One region of the Achromobacter sp. JCM 18799 genome, then DNA from elsewhere that is predicted to be linked to it. Evidence: predicted binding sites of a transcription regulator. Region 1 holds the regulator's gene; the other holds the start of a gene.
What was found. The regulator LexA, encoded in region 1, represses DNA repair genes until DNA is damaged. The targets are predictions, from matches to a motif close to ACTGTATNNNNATACAGT.
Positions count from the first base shown of each region.

Region 1 (10,952 bases):
GGCTCGCTGGGCGACGTGATGAAGGAGTCGGTCGAGGCGGCTCGCACGGTAGTGCGTTCCCGCGCCCGCCGCCTGGGCTTTGCCGACAGCGTGTTCGAGAAGCACGACATGCACGTGCACGTGCCGGAAGGCGCGACACCCAAGGACGGTCCGTCCGCGGGTATCGCGATCACCACGGCCATGGTGTCGGCCTTGTCGCGCATTCCGGTGCGCGCCGACGTTGCCATGACCGGCGAGATCACGCTGCGCGGCGAGGTCCTGCCCATCGGCGGCCTGAAGGAAAAGCTGCTGGCAGCTCACCGTGGCGGCATCAAGACGGTCTTGATTCCGGAAGAAAACGTCAAGGATTTGGCGGAGATCCCGGACAACGTCAAGAACCATCTCGAGATCGTGCCGGTGCGCTGGATCGACAAGGTGCTGGAACTGGCGCTGGAGCGCCTGCCGGAGCCCCTGGCCGAGGAAGAAGCGGTCAAGGAACCCCTGGTGGCCAAGCCTGCCGAACCGGGTTCGACCGACCCGGTGCTCAAGCACTGATGGAGCCGGGAGCGACGCCGCCAGTAAGCGGCGCTCCTCCTGGATGCAGCTTCCAACAAAAAACCCCCGCCAAGAAATTGGCGGGGGTTTTTTTATGCTGCGCAGGCGCAGGAGCTGTTGGTTCCTAGTGCAGCGCGTGCGTGCGGATCAGGCCCACCGCGATGCCTTCCAGCGCGAAATCCTGGCCAGCTTCGACCACGATGGGTTCGAAATCGGGGTTTTCGGGCAGGAGTTCTATGTGGCCGTTCTGGCGTTGCAGGCGCTTGACGGTGACGTCGTCGCCCAGGCGGGCGACCACGATCTGACCATTGCGGGCTTCCGAGGCTTTCTTTACGGCGAGTAGGTCGCCTTCCAGGATGCCAGCGTCGCGCATGCTCATGCCGCGCACCTTGAGCAGGTAGTCGGGCGTCTGGGCGAACAGGTTGGGATCGACCCCGACTTCGCGTTCCACGTGCTCGGCGGCCAGGATGGGGCTGCCCGCAGCGACGCGGCCGACCAGCGGCAGCAGCAATTGGGCCAGGCCCGGCATGGGCAGCGAGCTTTGCGTGGGGGCAGGGGAGGCGTCCTTCAGGCGGATGCCGCGCGACGCGCCGGCGGTCAGCTCGATGGCGCCCTTGCGGGCAAGCGCCTTGAGGTGATCTTCCGCCGCGTTGGGGGATCGGAAACCCAGGGCCAGGGCAATTTCGGCGCGGGTCGGCGGGAAGCCCGTGCGCGTGACGGTCTGCCTGATGAGATCCAGGATTTGTTGTTGGCGATCAGTGAGTTTGCTGGCCATGGCGATGATCCGGTGCTAGCGGACTGTACATATATACAGCGCCATTCTGGGGGACGCAGCGCAAAAAAGCAAGCTCGGGGCGGGCCATAAGAAGAAGCCGGCCCGGACCAAAAGAAAAAAGCCGGCCCGAGCCAAAAGAAAACGGGACCCGAAGGTCCCGTTCCTGGCTGCAGGCCCGCATGGGCCTGTGCGCGGTAAACGGCTTTACAGCACGGCCGCGATGCCCTTGGCGACTTTGTCGATGTTGCCGCTGTTCAGCGCGGCGACGCAGATGCGGCCGCTGGAAACGGCATACACGCCATGTTCTTCGCGCAGGCGGTCCACTTGCGCGGCGGTCAGGCCCGAATACGAGAACATGCCGCGCTGCTTCAGCACGAAGCTGAAGTCCTGCTTGCCGCCGTGTTCCTTGATCTTGTCGACCAGTTGCTTGCGCATCAGGCGGATGCGGTCGCGCATGCCGGCGAGTTCCTCTTCCCACATGGCGAAGAGTTCAGGCGTGTTCAGGACCGTCGACACCACCGTGCCGCCGTGGGTGGGCGGGTTGGAGTAGTTGGTGCGGATCACGCGCTTGAGCTGGCTCAGCACGCGGGTGGCTTCGTCCTTGCTGCCGGCGACGACCGTCAGCGCGCCGACTCGCTCGCCGTACAGCGAGAACGACTTCGAGAACGAGGAACTGATGAACATGGTCAGGTCCAGGTCGGCGAACATGCGCACGACCGAGGCGTCCTCGGTCAGGCCGTCGCCGAAGCCCTGGTAGGCGATGTCCAGGAACGGGACCAGATGGTTTTCCTTGACGACGGCGGCGATCTGCTTCCACTGGTCGGCGGTGGGGTCCACGCCGGTGGGGTTGTGGCAGCAGGCATGCAGCACGACGACGGTCTTGGCCGGCGCGGCCTTCAGGTCGGCCAGCATGGCGTCGAAGTTCAGGCCGCGGGTAGCGGCGTCGTAGTACGAATAGGTGCCGACTTCGAAACCGGCGCGCTCGAACAGGGCGCGGTGGTTTTCCCAGCTGGGATCGCTGATCAGGACCTTGGAGGTCGGCAGCAGTTGGCGCAGGAAGTCGGCGCCGATCTTCAGCGCGCCGGTGCCGCCCAGGGCCTGGGTGGTCAGCACGCGGCCGGCGGCGGCCAGTGCGGAATCCTTGCCCAGCAGCAGGGCTTGCGCGCCGTTGTTGTAACCGGCGATGCCTTCGATGGGCAGGTAGCCGCGGGCGGCGGCGGCTTCGATGCGGGCGGCTTCGGCCTTGCGAACCGCGCCCAGCAGGGGGATGCGACCCTGATCGTCGTAGTACACGCCCACGCCCAGATTGACTTTACCGGGACGCGTATCAGCGTTGAATTGTTCGTTCAGGCCAAGAATGGGGTCGCGCGGGGCGAGTTCGACGGAATCGAAAAGGGTGCTCATGGGAGTCTGATGAGGTGGGTGGACGCAGTACGGGCTGCTGTGGATAATGAGGGGTTTACCCTGGAAGAGTCTAGCATGCCTAAGAGCGCAATAGACCCGATTACGGCGGGGGCCGCAGCGAACCTGGCGGCTGATCCCGCGGCGGCATTGGCCGTGGCGGATCCGTCCGCGCCAGGCCCCGGATTCATCGATTTCCCGGGCAGCCCGTTTCACCTGTACCAACCCTATCCGCCGGCGGGCGATCAGCCCACCGCCATCGAGGGGTTGACCCAGGGGGTCGAAGACGGCCTGATGTTTCAGACGCTATTGGGCGTGACGGGCTCCGGCAAGACCTACACCATGGCCAACGTCATCGCCCGCATGGGGCGCCCGGCGCTGGTTCTGGCCCCCAATAAGACGCTGGCCGCCCAGCTGTACGCCGAAATGCGGGAGTTCTTCCCGAAGAACGCCGTCGAGTACTTCGTTTCGTACTACGACTACTACCAGCCCGAGGCGTACGTGCCGACGCGCGACCTGTTCATTGAAAAGGATTCGTCCATCAATGAGCACATCGAACAGATGCGGCTGTCGGCGACCAAGAGCCTGCTGGAGCGCCGCGACACCATCATCGTGGGCACCGTGTCGTGCATCTACGGTATCGGCAACCCGGGCGACTACCACGCCATGGTGCTGATCCTGCGCGCCGGCGACCAGATCTCGCGCCGCGAGATCCTGGCCCGCCTGGTCGCCATGCAGTACACCCGCAACGACGCCGAGTTCACCCGCGGCGTCTTCCGGGTGCGTGGCGAGACCATCGACATCTTCCCGGCGGAAAGCCCGGAACTGGCGCTGCGCCTGACGCTGTTCGACGACGAGATCGAAAGCCTGGAGCTGTTCGATCCGCTGACCGGCCGCATCCGCCAGAAGCTGCCGCGCTTTACCGTCTATCCCGGTTCGCACTACGTCACGCCGCGCGACACCGTGCTGCGCGCAATTGAAACCATCAAGGAAGAGCTGCGCGAACGGGTCAAGCGCTTCGTCGACGACGGCCATCTGGTCGAGGCGCAGCGGCTGGAGCAGCGCACCCGTTTCGACCTGGAAATGCTGCAGGAGCTGGGCTTCTGCAAAGGCATCGAAAACTACTCTCGCCACCTGTCCGGCGCGGCGCCAGGCGAACCGCCGCCCACCCTCATCGACTACCTGCCGTCCGATGCGCTCATGTTCATTGACGAAAGCCATGTCACCATCGGCCAGTTGGGCGGCATGTACCGGGGCGACCGCGCGCGCAAGGAAACGCTGGTGCAGTACGGTTTTCGCCTGCCGTCGGCGTTGGACAACCGGCCGCTGAAACTCGAGGAATTCGAGGCTCGGATGCGCCAGTGCGTGTTCGTGTCGGCCACGCCGGCCGCCTACGAGAAAGAGCACACCGACAACGTCGTGGAACAAGTGGTGCGGCCTACCGGGCTGGTCGATCCGCTGGTCGAGGTCCTGCCGGCCCGGACCCAGGTCGATGACCTCCTCGGGCAGATCAAGGCGCGCGTGGCGCAAGCGGAGCGCGTGCTGGTCACCACGCTGACCAAGCGCATGGCGGAGGACTTGACGGACTTCCTGAGCGAGCACGGCGTCCGAGTGCGCTATCTGCATTCGGATATCGACACCGTCGAGCGCGTGGAAATCATCCGCGACCTGCGCCTGGGCACCTTTGACGTGCTGGTGGGGATCAACCTGCTGCGCGAAGGGCTGGATATTCCCGAAGTGTCGCTGGTCGCGATCCTGGATGCCGACAAGGAAGGCTTCCTGCGTTCGGAACGCAGCCTGATCCAGACCATCGGGCGTGCGGCGCGCAACCTCAACGGCCACGCCATCCTCTATGCGGACCGCATTACCGATTCGATGCAACGCGCCATGGAGGAAACCGAGAGGCGGCGCGCCAAGCAGCTGAAATTCAACGCCGACCACGGCATTACCGCCCGGGGCGTGCAGAAGGCCGTGCGCGAACTGATTGATGGCGTGGTCGCGCCGACGCAGCACGACGCGCTCGAGGCCGCAGTTCCGGCGGAGTTCCTGAAGGACGAAAGGGCCCTGGCCCGCGAGATCAAGCGCCTCGAAAAGCTGATGATGGATCATGCCCGGAACCTCGAGTTCGAACAGGCGGCTGCGGCGCGCGACGCGCTGACCGCGCTGAAGCAGCGCGTGCTGCTGGACGGGGCGGTGTAGCAGCGGATCACGTGTCTAAATGTTTCTTTTCGCTGACTGGCGGCTGAATATTGCCAAAACCTGTTGCGTTGCAATCAGGCTGCCACGATTCGCCCGGATATCTGGATTCAGTGTTCATGAGAGGGATCAGAATTTCTTTATAAGTTATTGATTTTATTGAAAAAATATTGATACCGTATTTGCTGGGCCAGAATCCCGCAGACGCAAAAAAAGCTTGCCTTATCTCGGGTTTTCCCGCACACTTACTCCCATGATGACCAAGGTACTTTTCGTTTGCATGGGCAATATCTGTCGCTCGCCGAGCGCAGAGGGCGTGTTTCGCCATTTGGTGAACGACGCGGGTTTGGGCGATGTGGTTCGCATCGACTCCGCGGGCACGCACGCGTTTCACATCGGCGAGGCGCCTGATGCCCGGGCGCAGGCCGCAGCGCGCAAGCGCGGCTACGAGATCACGCACTGTGAAGCGCGTCAGGTCACCGCGGAAGATTTCCGCGATTTCGACTTGATCCTCGCCATGGATTGGGACAATCTGTCCGCCATGCAGCAGCAGTGCCCCAAGGCCTACCAGCACAAGCTGATGCTGCTGATGCGCTTTGCCAATGAGTTCGAAGAGGCCACCGTGCCCGATCCGTACTATGGCGGCGCCGATGGTTTCGGCAAGGTCCTGGACTACCTGGAAGACGCCTGTCAGGGTGTACTTGAGCTGGTGCGCAAGCGCGCGACCCAGTACCAGGCGGCGTGATCCGCTTGTTCCGCAGGGCTGCCCGTCGGGCGGTTCTCGGAGGTGCTTGGCAGTGAAAAACCGCGCGAATGCGCGGTTTTTTCTAGCCGGGAGCCATACCAAATTAGTCGGGAATAGGCTATACTTGAGGCAATTACTCGGGTATTGACCGCTGGATTCGCCTGCGGCCATTGCCGAATCACTGGGAACCTACCATGCGGCTAACTACCAAGGGGCGTTTCGCCGTGACTGCCATGATCGATCTGGCTATGCGGCAGCATAGCGGTCCGGTCACTCTTGCGGCCATCAGCCAGCGTCAGAACATCTCGCTGTCCTACCTGGAACAGCTGTTCGGGAAACTGCGTCGCCACGAACTCGTGGACAGCGTGCGCGGCCCTGGGGGCGGCTACTCGCTCGCGCGCCTCGCCCGCAACGTTACCGTTGCCGACATCATTTTCGCCGTCGATGAACCCCTGGACGCCACCAGCTGCGGCGGCAAGCGGGACTGTACGAGCGGCAACGACGGCAAGCCGGGCAAGTGCATGACGCACGAACTCTGGGCTACGTTGAATCGCAAGATGGTGGATTACCTGGATTCGGTGTCCCTGCAGGATCTCGTCGATCAGCAGCGCGTGCGCCAACTGCAGGAAGCCAACAATCAAGCGCAGGCTTGCGCGGTGCGCGTGAACCGGGTGGGGGGCGCCAACAACGCCGCCAACGCCCCGGCCGCGACCGTCGCCGCCAATGCCACCGTATAAGCAGTATCAGGAGTTGTAGAAATGACCACCCGCCCGATCTATCTGGATTATTCCGCCACGACGCCCGTCGACCCCCGCGTCGTGGACAAGATGGTGCCCTGGCTGTACGACAACTTCGGCAACCCGGCATCCCGCAGCCATGCGTTTGGCTGGGAATCCGAAGAAGCCGTCGAGCGCGCCCGTGAAGAAGTCGCCAAGCTGGTGAACGCCGATCCGCGCGAAATCGTCTGGACCTCCGGCGCCACCGAATCCAACAACCTGGCGATCAAAGGCGCCGCCAACTTCTACCAGGAACGCGGCAAGCACATCGTCACCGTCAAGACCGAGCACAAGGCCGTGCTGGACACCTGTCGCGAACTCGAGCGCCAGGGCTTCGAAGTGACCTATCTGGACGTCAAGGACAACGGCCTGATCGATCTGGACACCTTCAAGGCCGCGCTGCGCCCCGATACCGTGCTGGTATCCGTGATGATGGTGAACAACGAAATCGGCGTGATCCAGGACGTCGCAACGCTGGGCGAGATCTGCCGCGAAAAGGGCATCATTTTCCACGTGGACGCCGCCCAGGCGACCGGCAAGGTGGAAATCGACCTGCAAAAGCTCAAGGTCGACCTGATGTCGTTCTCGGCTCACAAGACCTACGGCCCCAAGGGCATCGGCGCCCTGTACGTGCGCCGCAAACCGCGTATCCGCATCGAAGCGCAGATGCACGGCGGCGGCCACGAGCGCGGTTTCCGCTCGGGCACGCTGGCCACGCACCAGATCGTCGGCATGGGTGAAGCTTTCCGCCTGGCCCGCGAGGAAATGGGCACCGAGAACGAGCGCATCCGCATGCTGCGCGACCGCCTGTGGGCTGGCCTGTCGCAGATCGAAGAGGTCTACCTCAACGGCGACATGGACCAACGCGTCCCGCACAACCTGAATGTCAGCTTCAACTATGTCGAAGGCGAGTCCCTGATCATGGCGATCAAGGAACTGGCCGTCTCCAGCGGCTCGGCCTGCACCTCGGCCAGCCTGGAACCGTCCTACGTGTTGCGCGCCCTGGGCCGCAACGACGAACTGGCGCACAGCTCGATCCGCTTCACGCTGGGCCGTTTCACGACCGAAAAGGAAGTGGACTACGCCATCGAGTTGCTCAAGAGCCGCGTCGGCAAGCTGCGCGACATGTCGCCGCTGTGGGAAATGGCCAAGGAAGGCATCGACTTGAACACCGTGCAGTGGGCTGCGCACTAAGCGCCCGCGCCTAGAAATTCGTGGAGAATTAACATGTCTTACAGCACCAAAGTCCTGGATCACTACGAAAACCCGCGCAACGTCGGTTCGTTCGACAAGTCGGACGAGTCGGTCGGCACCGGCATGGTCGGCGCGCCCGCCTGTGGCGACGTGATGAAGCTGCAGATCAAGGTGAACGAAGCCGGCGTGATCGAAGACGCGCGCTTCAAGACCTACGGCTGCGGTTCGGCCATCGCTTCCAGCTCGCTCGTGACCGAATGGGTCAAGGGCAAGACGCTCGACGAAGCCATGAACATCCGCAACACGCAGATCGCCGAAGAACTGGCCCTGCCGCCCGTGAAGGTGCACTGTTCCATCCTGGCCGAAGACGCGATCAAGGCCGCGGTGCAGAACTACAAAGAAAAGCATTCGGCCCCGGCTGAAGCTGCTGTGGCGGGCTGAACATGTCCGTTACCCTGACCCAACAGGCTGCCACCCATATCGGCCGCTACTTGCAGAAGCGCGGAAAGGGTATCGGCTTGCGGCTCGGCGTTAGGACCACGGGCTGCTCCGGCATGGCCTACAAGCTCGAGTACGTGGACGACGTGGCGCCGGAAGACGTGGTGTTCGAAAGCTTCGGCGTGAAGGTCTTCATCGACCCGAAAAGCCTGTCCTACCTGGACGGCACCGAACTCGATTACGCCCGTGAAGGCCTGAACGAAGGCTTCAAGTTCCGCAACCCCAACGAAAAGGCGACCTGCGGCTGCGGCGAGTCGTTCACGGTGTAAGTCTTGGCTGGTGACGATCACTTCGGCCTGTTCGGCTTGCCGGCGCGTTTCGATCTGGACGCCCAGGCGCTTGAGACTGCGTGGCGTACCGTCGCGGCGCAGGTGCATCCCGACCGCTACGCCACTGCCAGCCCCGCGGAACGCCGCGTGGCCATGCAGTGGGCGGCTCGCGCCAACGAGGCTTACCGCCTGTTGCGCGATCCCTTGCTGCGGGCGCGCTACCTGTGCGAGCAGGCCGGCGTGGACCTGCAGACCGAGAGCAACACGGCCATGGACCCCGAATTCCTGATGCAGCAGATGACCTGGCGCGAGATGCTGGACGACGCGCGCGACGACGCCGACGCCCTGGCGGCCTTGCAGGCGGAATTGCAGCAGGCGCGCGCCGCCATGCGCGCCACGCTGGCCCGTCTGATCGACCAGGACCGCGACTACGCGGCGGCGGGGCTCAAGGTGCGGGAGTGGATGTTCGTGGAGAAGTTGGCGGAAGAACTGGCGCACGCCCAGCCCGCCGCATAGCCCAGGCCGCGCCGGGGCGTCCGCGACACGGGCGCCGGCACAGCGCCGCCTACTGACCATAAAAACAGAATCATGGCCTTATTGCAGATATCAGAGCCTGGCGAATCGCCCGCGCCTCACCAGCGCAAGCTGGCGGTCGGGATCGACCTGGGCACCACCAATTCCCTGGTCGCGGCCGTGCGCAGCAGCGTCGCCGAAGTGTTGAGGGACGAGCAAGGCCACGCCTTGCTGCCTTCCGCCGTGCGCTATTTCGCCGGCGGCAAGGTCACCACGGGGCGCGAACCGCTCGCGCAGCAGGCCGAGGATCCGCTGAATACCGTTGTGTCGGTCAAGCGTTTCATGGGCCGTTCGCTGGAAGAGGCGCGCGCCAGCCGTGCGCCGTACGAATTCGTGGACGCGCCCGGCATGGTGCGCATCCGCACCGTCCAGGGCGACCTGAGCCCGGTTGAAGTGTCGGCGCAGATCCTGGCCGTTCTGCGCCAACGCGCCGAAGACGTGCTGGGCGATGACCTGGTCGGCGCGGTCATCACGGTGCCCGCCTATTTCGATGACGCCCAGCGCCAGGCGACGCGCGACGCCGCCCGTCTGGCCGGCCTGAACGTGCTGCGCCTGCTGAATGAACCGACCGCAGCGGCCATTGCCTACGGCCTGGATAACGCGGCTGAAGGCGTGTACGCCGTGTACGACCTGGGCGGCGGCACGTTCGATATTTCCATCCTGCGCCTGACCCAGGGCGTGTTCGAGGTTATTGCCACCGGCGGCGATACCGCGCTGGGCGGCGACGACTTCGATGCCTTGATCGTCGATCATGTGGTGGCCGGGCTTGCCGCGGGCGAGTTTTCGCCGGCGGACCGCCGCCGCTTGCTGATGGCGGCGCGCGCCGCGCGCGAGGCCTTGTCGGACGCCGATGCGGCCGGCCTGAAGCTGGAATTGTCCGACGGCAGAACCGTGGACACGAGCCTGACGCGGGCCGCCTTCGAAGAACTGGCCCAGCCCCTGATCGTGCGCACGCTGGACTGCGCGCGCCGCGCCTTGCGCGACGCATCGCTGACGCCGGCCGACGTGCGCGGCGTGGTGATGGTCGGCGGCGCCACGCGCATGCCGGTCGTGCGCGCTGCCGTGGGCAAGCTGTTCGGCACGCAACCGCTGACGGACCTGGATCCCGATCAAGTGGTTGCGCTGGGCGCCGCCTTGCAGGCCAATCTGCTGGCGGGCAACCGCGCTCCCGGCGAAGACTGGCTGCTGCTGGACGTGATCCCGCTGTCCTTGGGGCTGGAAACCATGGGCGGCCTGGTGGAGCGCATCATCCCGCGCAACAGCACGATTCCGGTGGCGCGCGCCCAGGAATTCACGACCTTCAAGGATGGCCAGACGGCCATGAGCATCCATGTGGTGCAGGGCGAACGCGACCTGGTCTCCGATTCGCGCTCGCTGGCCCGCTTCGAGCTGCGCGGCATTCCGCCCATGGTGGCGGGCGCAGCCCGCATCCGCGTGACCTTCCAGGTGGACGCCGACGGCCTGCTGAGCGTGACCGCGCGCGAGCAGAGCAAGGGCGTCGAGGCCATGGTGTCGGTCAAGCCGTCCTATGGCCTGACCGACGACGAAATCGCGCAGATGTTGGCCGACAGCGTGGCGCAAGCCGACACCGACGCCCGCGCCCGCATGCTGCGCGAGCAACAGGTGGACGCGCGCCAACTGGTCGAGTCGGTGCAGGCCGCGCTGGCCGTCGATGGCGACCTGCTGGATGCCGAAGAACGCAAGCGTGTGGACGCATGCCTGCAGGCTGCCATCGCCGCTCAGGACGCGCAGGACGTGGACACGGTGAAGGACGCGGTCCAGGCCCTGTCGGCCGCGACCGACGATTTCGCTGCGCGCCGGATGGACCGCAGCATCCGCGCCGCGCTGGCGGGCCGCAAACTTGACGAGATTGCCTGATAACACGCTATGCCGAAACTGACCGTATTGCCTCATCCCGACTACTGCCCGGAAGGCGCCGTGATCGAAGACGCGCCCAAGGGCGTGTCGATCTGCCGCGTGCTGCTGGACAA
Region 1 is NZ_AP043866.1:1,809,311-1,820,262, reverse strand. Features, by position in the region: gene lon (endopeptidase La) at 1-534, shown strand, start outside; gene lexA (transcriptional repressor LexA) at 659-1,309, opposite strand; gene ACZ5YA_RS08620 (amino acid aminotransferase) at 1,514-2,713, opposite strand; gene uvrB (excinuclease ABC subunit UvrB) at 2,789-4,909, shown strand; gene ACZ5YA_RS08610 (low molecular weight protein-tyrosine-phosphatase) at 5,160-5,651, shown strand; gene iscR (Fe-S cluster assembly transcriptional regulator IscR) at 5,846-6,388, shown strand; gene ACZ5YA_RS08600 (IscS subfamily cysteine desulfurase) at 6,410-7,621, shown strand; gene iscU (Fe-S cluster assembly scaffold IscU) at 7,655-8,062, shown strand; gene iscA (iron-sulfur cluster assembly protein IscA) at 8,065-8,388, shown strand; gene hscB (Fe-S protein assembly co-chaperone HscB) at 8,392-8,904, shown strand; gene hscA (Fe-S protein assembly chaperone HscA) at 8,977-10,839, shown strand; gene fdx (ISC system 2Fe-2S type ferredoxin) at 10,849-10,952, shown strand, end outside.

Region 2 (10,952 bases), 2.1 Mb from region 1:
GCGAGAGCGCCTGCGGCACCCAGTGCATGGCCTGTTCGTAGGCGATGGCGTTGATGTCCGTGCGCGTCATGCCGATGGCGCTGGGGTTCTCGGCCCGGGCCAGCAGCAGCAGCTGGTTCACCAGGCGCGTGGCGCGTTCGGAGCCGGTCACGAGCTGGCGCAGGCTGGACTGCATTTCCTCGGGGCTGGCGTCGCGCAGGGCCAGTTCGGCCTGCGTGCGCAGGCCGGCCAGCGGGGTCTTCAGCTGGTGCGCGGCGTCCGCGACGAAGCGGCGCTGCGCCTGCACGTTGGACGAAAGCCGATCCAGCAGGTCGTTCATTGCGGCCACCAGGGGCGCGATCTCGGTGGGGGCGGCGCGCTCGTCGATGGGCGACAGGTCGTCGGGCCGGCGGGCCCGCAGGCGCTGCTGCAGCGCATTCAAAGGCGCCACTCCGCGCGACAGCCCGAACCACACCAGCAGCACGGCGACAGGCAGCACCACGAACTGCGGAATGATCACGCCCTTGATGATGTCGTTGGCCAGTTGCGTGCGCTTTTCGACGGTTTCGGCGGCGATCAGCAGCGCCGGCTGGGTATCGGGCAGATGCAGGTCCACCCAGGTGAACGCCAGCCGGACCCCGAAGCCGCGCAAGGTCGCGTCTTCGTACTGGACTTCGCCGGGGCGGGGCTGGCCCACGGTGGACGGCAGGGGCAGGGCGCGGTCGCCGCCCAGGTATTCGCCGCGGCTGCCCAGCGCCAGCCAGAACACGCTATCGGTCTCGTCGGCGTGCAACACCTCGCGCGCGGTGTTGGTCATCTTCAGCACGGCCCGGCCGTCCTGCGCGTGCACCTGCAAGGTCAGTACATGGAGGTTGTTGGCCAGCGCGCGGTCGTAGGGCACGTTGGCGATGTTCTGGGCCACCACATAGGTGATGGCCACGCTCATCGGCCACAGGAGGAACAGCGGCGCCAGCATCCAGTCGAGGATTTCGCCCAGCAGGGAGCGCTGCGGCGGCGCGAAGCTCGGGCCCTTGGCCCCCGCCCGCATGACATCCAGTGCTTCCTGGTTCAGCGCTTCCGGCGGCGCCGCTTCAGCTTGCGAGGTACGCCGCACCCTGGTCCCGCTCAAGACAGTAGCCCAGGCCGCGCACGGTCACGATCTTCACGCCGCTGGGTTCCAGCTTCTTGCGCAGGCGATGGACGTAGACCTCGATGGCGTTGGTGCTGACCTCTTCGCCCCATTCGCACAGGTGGTCGACCAGCTGCGTCTTGCTGACCATGCGGCCGCTGCGGGTCAGGAGGATCTCGAGCAGGCTGACTTCGCGCGCCGACAGGTCCAGGGTCTGGTCGTCGACCATGGCGACGCGGCCGGTCTGGTCGAACAGCAGGCGGCCGTGCTTGATCATGGTGGCGCCGCCGCCCGCGCCGCGCCGGGTCAGGGCCCGTACGCGGGCCTCGAGCTCGGACAGCGCGAAAGGCTTGGCCATGTAGTCGTCGGCGCCCAGGTCCAGGCCTTTGACGCGCTGTTCGATGCTGTCGGCCGCCGTCAGGATGAGTACCGGCAGGGCGGAATTGCGGGCGCGCAGGCGGCGCAGCACTTCCAGCCCGGCCAGCTGCGGCAGGCCGAGGTCGAGGATGAGCAGGTCGAATGCCTGGGCCGCCAGCGCCGAATCGGCCGCCAGTCCGTCGCGCACCGCATCCACGGCATAGCCGTTGTGGCGCAACGAGCGGGACAGGCCGTCGGCCAGGATGCTGTCGTCTTCGGCGATCAGGATACGCATGGGCTACAGTGAGAAAAGGCCCCGCGGCGCAAAGGGGACAAAACGCCGGGTTCGTCTGGCATTCTGGCATAGGGCGCCAAGCTTGCCACTCAGGGTATACGTGCAAAACAGTGGCACACTGGTTTTATGTACAGTATAATCCGATGCCATAATCTGACCCGTTGCTCAAAGCACCCGCCTAACCCTGCGGCACTTCCCTAGACACCAGATACGTTACAGACAGGACTCTACATGGACGACAAAACCACCAAGGCCGCCGCATCGGAAAAGGCCAAGGCGCTTGCCGCCGCGCTTTCGCAGATCGAAAAGCAGTTCGGCAAGGGCTCGATCATGCGCTACGGCGACAACGATGTTTCGCATGACATCCAGGTGGTTTCCACGGGCTCGCTCGGTCTGGACATCGCGCTGGGCGTCGGCGGCCTGCCGCGAGGCCGCGTGGTTGAAATCTACGGTCCGGAATCCTCGGGCAAGACCACGCTGACGCTGCAAGTGGTCGCTGAAATGCAAAAGCTGGGCGGCACCTGCGCCTTCGTCGACGCCGAACACGCGCTCGACGTGCAATACGCCTCCAAGCTGGGCGTGAACCTGGCCGACCTGCTGATCTCGCAGCCGGACACGGGCGAGCAGGCCCTGGAAATCACCGATGCGCTGGTGCGCTCCGGTTCGGTCGACCTGATCGTCATCGACTCGGTGGCCGCGCTGGTGCCCAAGGCCGAAATCGAAGGCGAAATGGGTGATTCCCTGCCCGGCCTGCAAGCCCGCCTGATGAGCCAGGCGCTGCGCAAGCTCACCGCCACCATCAAGAAGACCAATTGCATGGTCATCTTCATCAACCAGATCCGCATGAAGATCGGCGTGATGTTCGGCAACCCCGAAACCACCACCGGCGGCAACGCGCTCAAATTCTACGCCTCCGTGCGCCTGGACATCCGCCGCATCGGTTCCATCAAGAAGGGCGACGAAGTCGTCGGCAACGAAACCCGCGTCAAGGTCGTGAAGAACAAGGTCGCGCCGCCGTTCAAGCAGGCCGAATTCGACATCATGTACGGCGCCGGCATCTCGCGCGAAGGCGAAATCATCGACCTGGGCGTAGCCGCCAATGTGGTGGACAAGTCCGGCGCCTGGTACAGCTACAACGGCAATCGCATCGGCCAGGGCAAGGACAATGTCCGCGAGTACCTGAAAGAACACAAGGAACTGGCCATCGAAATCGAGAACCGCGTTCGCGAGAACCAAGGCATCGTCAGCCGCGCGGCAGAATTCGTGCCGACCGCGGAAGATACCTCCGAAGAGTAATCGGATCGGTGGCGGGCCTGGCGCGGCGCAATTCAGCTTCGCCGCAAACGGCCGGCCTATCGCGTCGGGGCAGCCCGAACAGTTGCGGCAGGCGCCAGGACGGGCCTGCCGTTATGCATAGCAAGCAGGAAACGCATGAGCTGGAAACCGCCGCCCGCTTCAGCCGAACGCCTACGCGCCAAGCTGGACGATGAATTCGAAACCGTGGCCAAGCCCCAGGGCTTGCGCCGCACTTCGGATGCGCGCCGCGATCAGGAAGCGGAATCCAGCAATGCGCCAGATCAGTGGAGCCGCAGCTCGGAAGCCGGCAATGCGCGCCGCGGCCGCCGTGCCGTCGCCGGAGCCGAGGACGGCCCGGATGCGGACGGCCAATCCGCCCGCAAGGGGCCGTCGCTGAAGATGCGGGCCGTGGGCTATCTGTCGCGGCGCGAGCATGCCCGCGAAGAGTTGGCGCGCAAGCTTGCCGCCTACGCCGAGGACCCGGGCGAGGTCGAGGCCGTGCTGGATGCCCTGGAAAAAGAAGGCTGGCTGTCCACCGAACGTTTTGCGCAAAGCCTGGTGCACCGCCGCGCATCGCGCCAGGGGGCGGCGCGCATCGTGCAGGAATTGCGCCAGCATGGGGTGGACGACAACCAGGTCGCCGAATTGCGCGAACAGCTGCGGGCCACCGAGTACGACCGCGCGCTGGAGGTCTGGAAGAAGCGCTTCAGCGCCAAGCCGGAAGACCGCGCGGCCTACGCCAAGCAGGCGCGCTTTCTGGCCAGCCGCGGCTTTGCGCATGACGTGATCCGCCGGATACTGGGCGAGGGCGACGAGGATTGAGCAGCCCTGTGCGGGGCTTGTCCGTACGCCCATGAAAATCCGCCGTGGCGGATTTCCCAAAAAGCGAGGCGACGGGCCTTATTCCTGGATGGCAGACAGGAAATCCGGGTCCTTGGCCAAAGCTTCGGTGCTGAGCCGTATCGAATCGTTTAGCGAAGTGAAGAAATTGGCGAACTTGTTCGTGCGTCGCTTGGTTTCCTTGGTTTGCGTGTACACGGGCTTCTGCGTGGCCTTGTCGGTCACGACATAGGCGATACGCAATGTCCAATCCACCGAATACCCCAGGTCGTCCGCCAGGAATTCCTCGACTTCGGCGGTCAATAGACGGCGCTGTTGGTTGCCATTGACCTTGACGCCGATGAAGCGCAGTTCGGCAAAGGTGGCATCCCGGACAAAGTCCTTGACGTCCTTTTCGAGCAATATGCTGCCGATTGCGGTGTTGCGGATCTGATTCGGAGCGATTTGCGGGGCGCGGTAGCTGCCAGTGGAGTTCGGTGAGCTGGCCTGCTGCGAGGTCGACAGGCCGGCGTTGGCGTAGCGCTGGGGTTTGGGCTGTTCTGCCGCCTCTTTCTTGTTGGGTTCGTAGGTGAAATCGCCGACTTCGACAGCCCCTTCAGCGCTGATCACCGAGGAAGGCGAATACTGCACCGGGAGCGTGTTCGGAACGTTGCCGCAACCCGCCAGCAAGGCGATGGAAGCAAGAATGGCCGAACGGCCGACAACGCGCGCTGAGAACAACGATGGCAAGAGCATGTTTTTGCTGCTGGCTCGAAGGTTTGAGGGAGCAGCATTCTAAGCCTTATGTACTAAATTGAATCTTATTATTTTTTAATGTATCGCGAGTCGGCGACATACGGCAGGGGCGCTATTTTGCTGACTTGATCCCCGACAAGGTCTTGAAGCACACATCCCGGGTAATGGTCAGGAACTGATCGATGTACGAGGCCTCCGTGTCCTCGCTGCGCACCGTCGCATACAGCGTGCGCCACACGCCTTGCGGGCCCAGCCGGCACTGCCGCAGCCAACCCTGATTCATGTATTCCGTCAGCGCCCAGTTGGGCAGCGCGGCCACGCCGCGGTTGCTGGCCACCAGTTGCGCAATGATGGGGGTGAGTTCCGCGCGGCGGATGGCGGCCGGCTCCACGTCGGCGGGGTCGAGGAAGGCCGTGAAAATGTCCAGGCGCTGCTTGTCCACGGGATAGGTGATGAGCGTCTGGTCGGCCAATTGGTCCGGCATGACGAACTTGCTGCCGGCCAGCGGATTGGATTCCGACACGGCCAGCACAAGCTCGTACTTGAACAGCGGCAGGTATTCCACTGCGTCCAGCGGCTGGGGATCGGAGGTGATAACCAGGTCCAGGTCGCCGCGCACCAGGGCGGGCAGGGGAGCGAAGGAAAACGCCGCCGACAGATCCAGCGCCACGTCCGGCCATTGCACGCGGAAGGCATCCAGGGCCGGCATCAGCCACTGGAAGCAGGAATGGCAGTCGATGGCCAGGTGCAGCCGGCCGGTGCGGCCCGCGGCCAACCGCTGCAGGTCCCGTTCCGTGGCGCGGATGCGCGGCAGCACTTCATCCGCCAGCGCCAGCACCCGCAGTCCCGCCGTCGTCAGCCGTGCCGGTCGCGTACGGCGGTTCAACAACGGCGTGCCCAGCCGGGTTTCCAGGTCGCGCAACTGGTGCGACAGGGCTGATTGGGTCAGATGCAGGCGCTCGGCGGCTTCCTGCAGGCTGCCGCCGTCGCGGATGGCGGTAAGCGTTTCAAGATGGCGGACTTCAAGCATGGGTGCCTGCAGGGATGGGAAATAAGCTCATATTTTATGAGATTTTCTCATTCTATAAATGTAGACATTGATTTTGATTCATTTTGATTTGGCCTCAAAATGGCTGTCACTTGAACAAATTTTGTCTAATGGTGGTGATCCATGACTACGATTCATAATTTGGGGTTCCCCCGCATCGGCGCGCAGCGTGAACTGAAGCGCGCGGTCGAAGCCTATTGGGCCGGCCGGCAGACCGCCGGGGATCTTGAGCAGACGGGCCGCGAGCTGCGCGCCAGGCACTGGAAGCTGCAGGCCGCCGCCGGCCTGAAGTTCGTGCCGGTGGGCGACTTCGCCTGGTACGACCAGATCCTGGAATGGACCACGCTGCTGGGCGCCGTGCCTGCCCGCTTCGGCCAGAACGACAGCGAACCCGTCACGCTGGACACGCTGTTCCGCATGGGCCGCGGCCGCGCGCCGTCGGGCAAGCCCGCCGCCGCCTGCGAAATGACCAAGTGGTTCGACACCAACTACCACTACATCGTGCCGGAACTGGCGCCGGGCCAGACCTTCCGCATCGCCCGCGAATCGCTGTTCGAACAGGTCCGGGAAGCGCAGGCCCAGGGTTGCGCGGTGAAGCCCGTGATCCCCGGGCCGTTGACCTGGCTGTATCTGGGCAAGGGCGACGCCTTTGCCGCCGGCGCCGCCGATGAGGGCAAGCTGCAACTGCTGGCCGCGCTGCTGCCGGTCTACCAGGAAGTGCTGGCGCGCTTCGCCAAGCTGGGCGTGCAGTGGGTGCAGATCGACGAGCCCATTCTGGCGCTGGACCTGCCGCAAGCCTGGCGCGGCGCGTTCAAGCAGACCTATGAGCAGCTCTCTGCCAGTCCGGTCAAGCTGCTGGTGGCCACGTACTTCGACGGCCTGAAGGACAATCTGCCGACCGCTCTGGGCCTGCCCGTGGCCGGCTTGCATGTGGACCTGGTCCGTGCGCCCGAGCAGCTGGCGGAAGTGGCCGCCGGCCTGGGCGCCGAGCAGGTGCTGTCCGCTGGCGTCATCAACGGGCGCAACATCTGGCGCACCGACCTGGACGCGGCCATCGCCACGTTGACCCCCATCAAGCAGCAATTGGGCGACCGCCTGTGGCTGGCGCCGTCGTGCTCGCTGCTGCACGTGCCGGTGGACCTGGCGCATGAAACCGAGCTGGACACGGAACTCAAGAGCTGGCTCTCCTTTGCCGCGCAGAAGCTGGAAGAACTGAGCCTGCTGGGCCGCGCCCTGGACCGCGCCACGCAAGCCGCCGCGCAGGACGGCCTGGCCAAGCAGCGCGCCGCGCTCGCCGCCCGCCGCGCTTCGACGCGCATCCACAATCCGGCCGTCGCCCAGCGCATGGCTGGCGCTGCCGCGGTGTCGCGCGACCGCGCGCCGTTCGCCGGCCGCATCGCCCGCCAGCAGGAACAGCTGGGCCTGCCCGCCTACCCGACCACGACCATCGGTTCCTTCCCGCAGACCGCGGAAATCCGCGCCTTGCGCCGCGACTGGAAGTCGGGCGCATTGACGGATTCTGGCTACGAGGCCGCCATCCGCAAGGAGATCGAGGAAGTCATCCGCTTCCAGGAAAAGGTGGGCCTGGACGTGCTGGTGCACGGCGAACCCGAGCGCAACGACATGGTGGAGTACTTCGGCGAGCTGCTGGCCGGCTTCGCCTTCACCAAGAACGGCTGGGTTCAGAGCTATGGCTCGCGCTGCGTCAAGCCGCCTGTCATTTTTGGCGACGTCGCGCGTCCGGCGCCGATGACGGTGGGCTGGTCGTCGTACGCGCAGTCGCTGACCGACAAGCCGGTCAAGGGCATGCTGACCGGCCCGGTCACCATCCTGCAGTGGTCGTTCGTGCGCGACGACCAGCCGCGCGAGCAGACTTGCCGCCAGCTGGCGCTGGCGCTGCGCGACGAAGTGGTGGACCTGGAAGCCGCCGGCATCAGCGTCATCCAGATCGACGAGCCCGCCATCCGCGAAGGCCTGCCGCTGCGCCGCGCCGATTGGCAGGCCTACCTGGATTGGGCCGTGGATTGCTTCCGCCTGTCGACCGCCGGCGTGCGCGACGAAACGCAGATCCACACCCATATGTGCTATTCGGAGTTCAACGACATCATCGAGTCCATCGCCGCCATGGACGCGGACGTGATCACGATCGAAACCTCGCGCTCCAACATGGAGCTGCTCAAGGCGTTCGAGGACTTCCGTTATCCGAACGATATCGGTCCCGGCGTGTACGACATCCATACGCCGAACGTGCCGGAAGTGGATTGGATGGTCGGCCTGATGCAGAAGGCCTCGGCCCGTCTGCCCAAGGAGCGTCTGTGGGTCAATCCTGACTGCGGACTGAAGACGCGCGCCTGGCCTGAAACCGAAGCCGCGCTGATCGGCATGGTGCAGGCGGCCCGAGCCTTGCGCCAGGCGGCCTGAGCAGACAGCTTGCCGCAACGCCGCCGGATCCCCTGGGGCCGGCGCCAGCCCTGATCCGCGCATGCCGCGCGCGGATCAGGGCTTTTTCTTTGCGGCCGCAAGATCCCGGTGATGGCTGCAAGCCACAGCTGGGGCGTGGCGCCGATTTTTTTTCAATCTTGCTTGAACGAATTTCCGCGGCGTGGGTCAATACGCAAAAATCCCATTGCTGGATCCTTGCCGTTCCTATGATTCTCCAAGGCCCCTGTCGGCCCGACCTGCTGCTCGCAGAGACGCTGCCCGACATTCTGGAAGCCACGATCCGCCGGCATCCCGCCGCCGTCGCCATTCATTGGCTGGATCACACTCTCACCTACGACATACTCGGCCAACGCGCCGATCTGGCCGCGCATCATCTGATCGAGGCTGGCGTGCGGCCCGGCGATATCGTGGGCCTGTGCCTGCCGCGCGGCGCCGACCTGCTGGTGATGCAGGCGGCCATCGCCAAGGCGGGCGCGGCCTGGCTGCCGTTTGAATCCGACACGCCGGCGGACCGCATGCTGGTCTGCCTGCAGGACGCGGGCGCTCGCGGACTGGTCGCGGGCGCCGAGGTCCGGCTGGACGGCATGGTCACCTGGACCACCTGGGCGCTGTCGGAGCCGGTCGAGGGCGTTTTGCGCAGGCGGGAAGGGCTGCTGCCCGAGCATCCCGCCTACGTCATCTACACCTCGGGCTCCACCGGCAAGCCCAAGGGCGTGCCCATCAATCACGCCAGTATCTGCCACTTCCTGCGCAGCGAAAACGCGGTGCTGGGCGTGCGCCACGAAGACAAGGTCTACCAGGGTTTCTCGGTCGCCTTCGACATGTCGTTCGAAGAGATCTGGATCAGCTATCTGGTCGGCGCGTCGCTGTGGGTGGCCCCCAAGATGCTGACCACGGACCCGGAAGGCCTGCCGGACGCGCTGGTGCGGGAGGGCATTACCGTGCTGCACGCGGTGCCGACCTTGCTGGCGCTGTTCGCGCGCGACGTACCCGGTTTGCGCATCGTCAACCTGGGCGGCGAGGTCTGCCCGGACTTCCTGGTGCCGCGCTGGGCCACGCCCGGGCGGCGCCTGTTCAATACCTACGGCCCCACCGAGACCACGGTGTCCGCCAGCCTGGCCGAACTCCTGCCCGGGGAGCCCGTGACCATAGGCACGCCGCTGCCCAACTACGGCATGCTGGTGCGCGGCGAGGACGGCGCGGTGCTGCCGCAAGGGCAGGTGGGCGAGCTGTGCATCACCGGTCCCGGCGTGGCCGGCGGCTATCTGGGCCGGCCCGAGCTGACGGCCGAGAAGTTCCTGGCCAATCCGCGCCCGGCTGGCGATTACGACACCCGCATGTACCGCAGCGGCGACCTGGCGCGCATCGATGAACACGGGCAGATCCACTGCCTGGGCCGCAGCGACGATCAGGTCAAGGTGCGGGGTTTCCGGGTCGAACTCGGGGAAATCGAAGCCGCGCTTTACCGACTGCCGGGCGTGGGCGCCGCCGCCGTGGTGCTGCGCGATCTCGCGGGCATCGAGCAACTGGTGGCCTTCCTCAAGCCCGAGGGCGAGGAGCGGCTGGACCCGCACGCGATGCGCGCCGCGCTGGGCGCGGACCTGCCCGCCTACATGATTCCGGCGCGCTTCGAGCTGGTGGCCGACGTTCCCCGCCTGACCTCGGGCAAGATCGACCGCAAGGCGCTGAAGGCGCGCGAACTGGAGGCCGTGTCCGAGCCCAGCGGCGAAGACGACGTGCCCGTCACGGCGGGCGAGCAGGCCTTGTTCGACGCCTTGCGTCCACTGTTCCCAGGGCAGCCGCTGCGGCTGGCCAGCGACTTCTTCCGCGATCTGGGCGGCCACTCGCTGCTGGCCGCGCGTCTGGTGTCGTCGCTGCGCAAGCATCCGCATTTTTCCGCGCTGACCATGCACGAGCTTTACCAGCACCCTGTGCTGGGGACGCTTGCGGCCCGGCTGGACGCGCTGGCCTTGGCCGAAAATGCCGCGGCCCAACCGGCGGGCGTCGCTGGGACTGGCGCCGATCCGGCGCCCGCGCCTGAGTGGCGCCGCTGGACTTGCGGCCTGGCGCAGTTGGCGGCCTTACCGCTGCTGATCGGCGTACGCATGCTGATCTGGCTGACGCCGTTCTTCACTTACCACTACTTTACGGGTGACGAGGGCGACTCCGTCTTGCGCGCGGTGGCCCTGTCCATCGCCAGCTACCTGGCCTGCAATCTGTTGAGCTTCGGCGTGGCCGTGGCCTGCAAGTGGGGAATTCTAGGGCGGCTCAAGCCCGGCAGTTATCCGATGTACGGCTGGCTGTTCTACCGCTGGTGGCTGGTGGACCGGGTGATGGACATTCCGCCCGCGCATCTGCTTGCCGGATCTCCGCTGCAGGTCTGGTATCTGCGGGCGCTGGGAGCGCGCGTCGGCCGCGATGCGGCCATCAGCCGAGTCTCCGTGCGCGCGCCCGACCTGCTGTCGGTGGGCAACGGCGTGAGCATCGGCGCGGCGGTCAACCTGGAGAATTTCTCGGTGCGCGGCGGCGAGTGGACGGTTGCGCCGATCACGCTGGCGGATAACGCCTACATCGGTTCCTATTCGGTGCTGCAAGGCGACGTGGCGATGGGCGAGGGCGCGCGGCTGGACGGGCTGTCTTCGCTGGCGCAGGGGGACCGCGTGCCTGCGGGCCAGATCTGGAGCGGGGCGCCTGCGCGCCACGATCCGCAGGCCCGCGCTCCCGAATTGCCGCCGCGGCCGCAGCGCCAGGGCATCTGGAGCCGGCTCGACTGCATGGCCTATGCGGCCGGCGGCACGCTGATCGCCGCGCTGTTCTTCATGCCGGTGTTC
Region 2 is NZ_AP043866.1:6,793,556-6,804,507, forward strand. Features, by position in the region: gene ACZ5YA_RS32145 (sensor histidine kinase N-terminal domain-containing protein) at 1-955, opposite strand, end outside; gene ACZ5YA_RS32150 (response regulator transcription factor) at 1,071-1,760, opposite strand; gene recA (recombinase RecA) at 1,992-3,056, shown strand; gene recX (recombination regulator RecX) at 3,192-3,878, shown strand; gene ACZ5YA_RS32165 (hypothetical protein) at 3,957-4,631, opposite strand; gene ACZ5YA_RS32170 (LysR family transcriptional regulator) at 4,744-5,661, opposite strand; gene metE (5-methyltetrahydropteroyltriglutamate--homocysteine S-methyltransferase) at 5,803-8,100, shown strand; gene ACZ5YA_RS32180 (Pls/PosA family non-ribosomal peptide synthetase) at 8,328-10,952, shown strand, end outside.
Region 2: the regulator LexA is predicted to act here: its motif matches at 1,878-1,895, upstream of recA (recombinase RecA).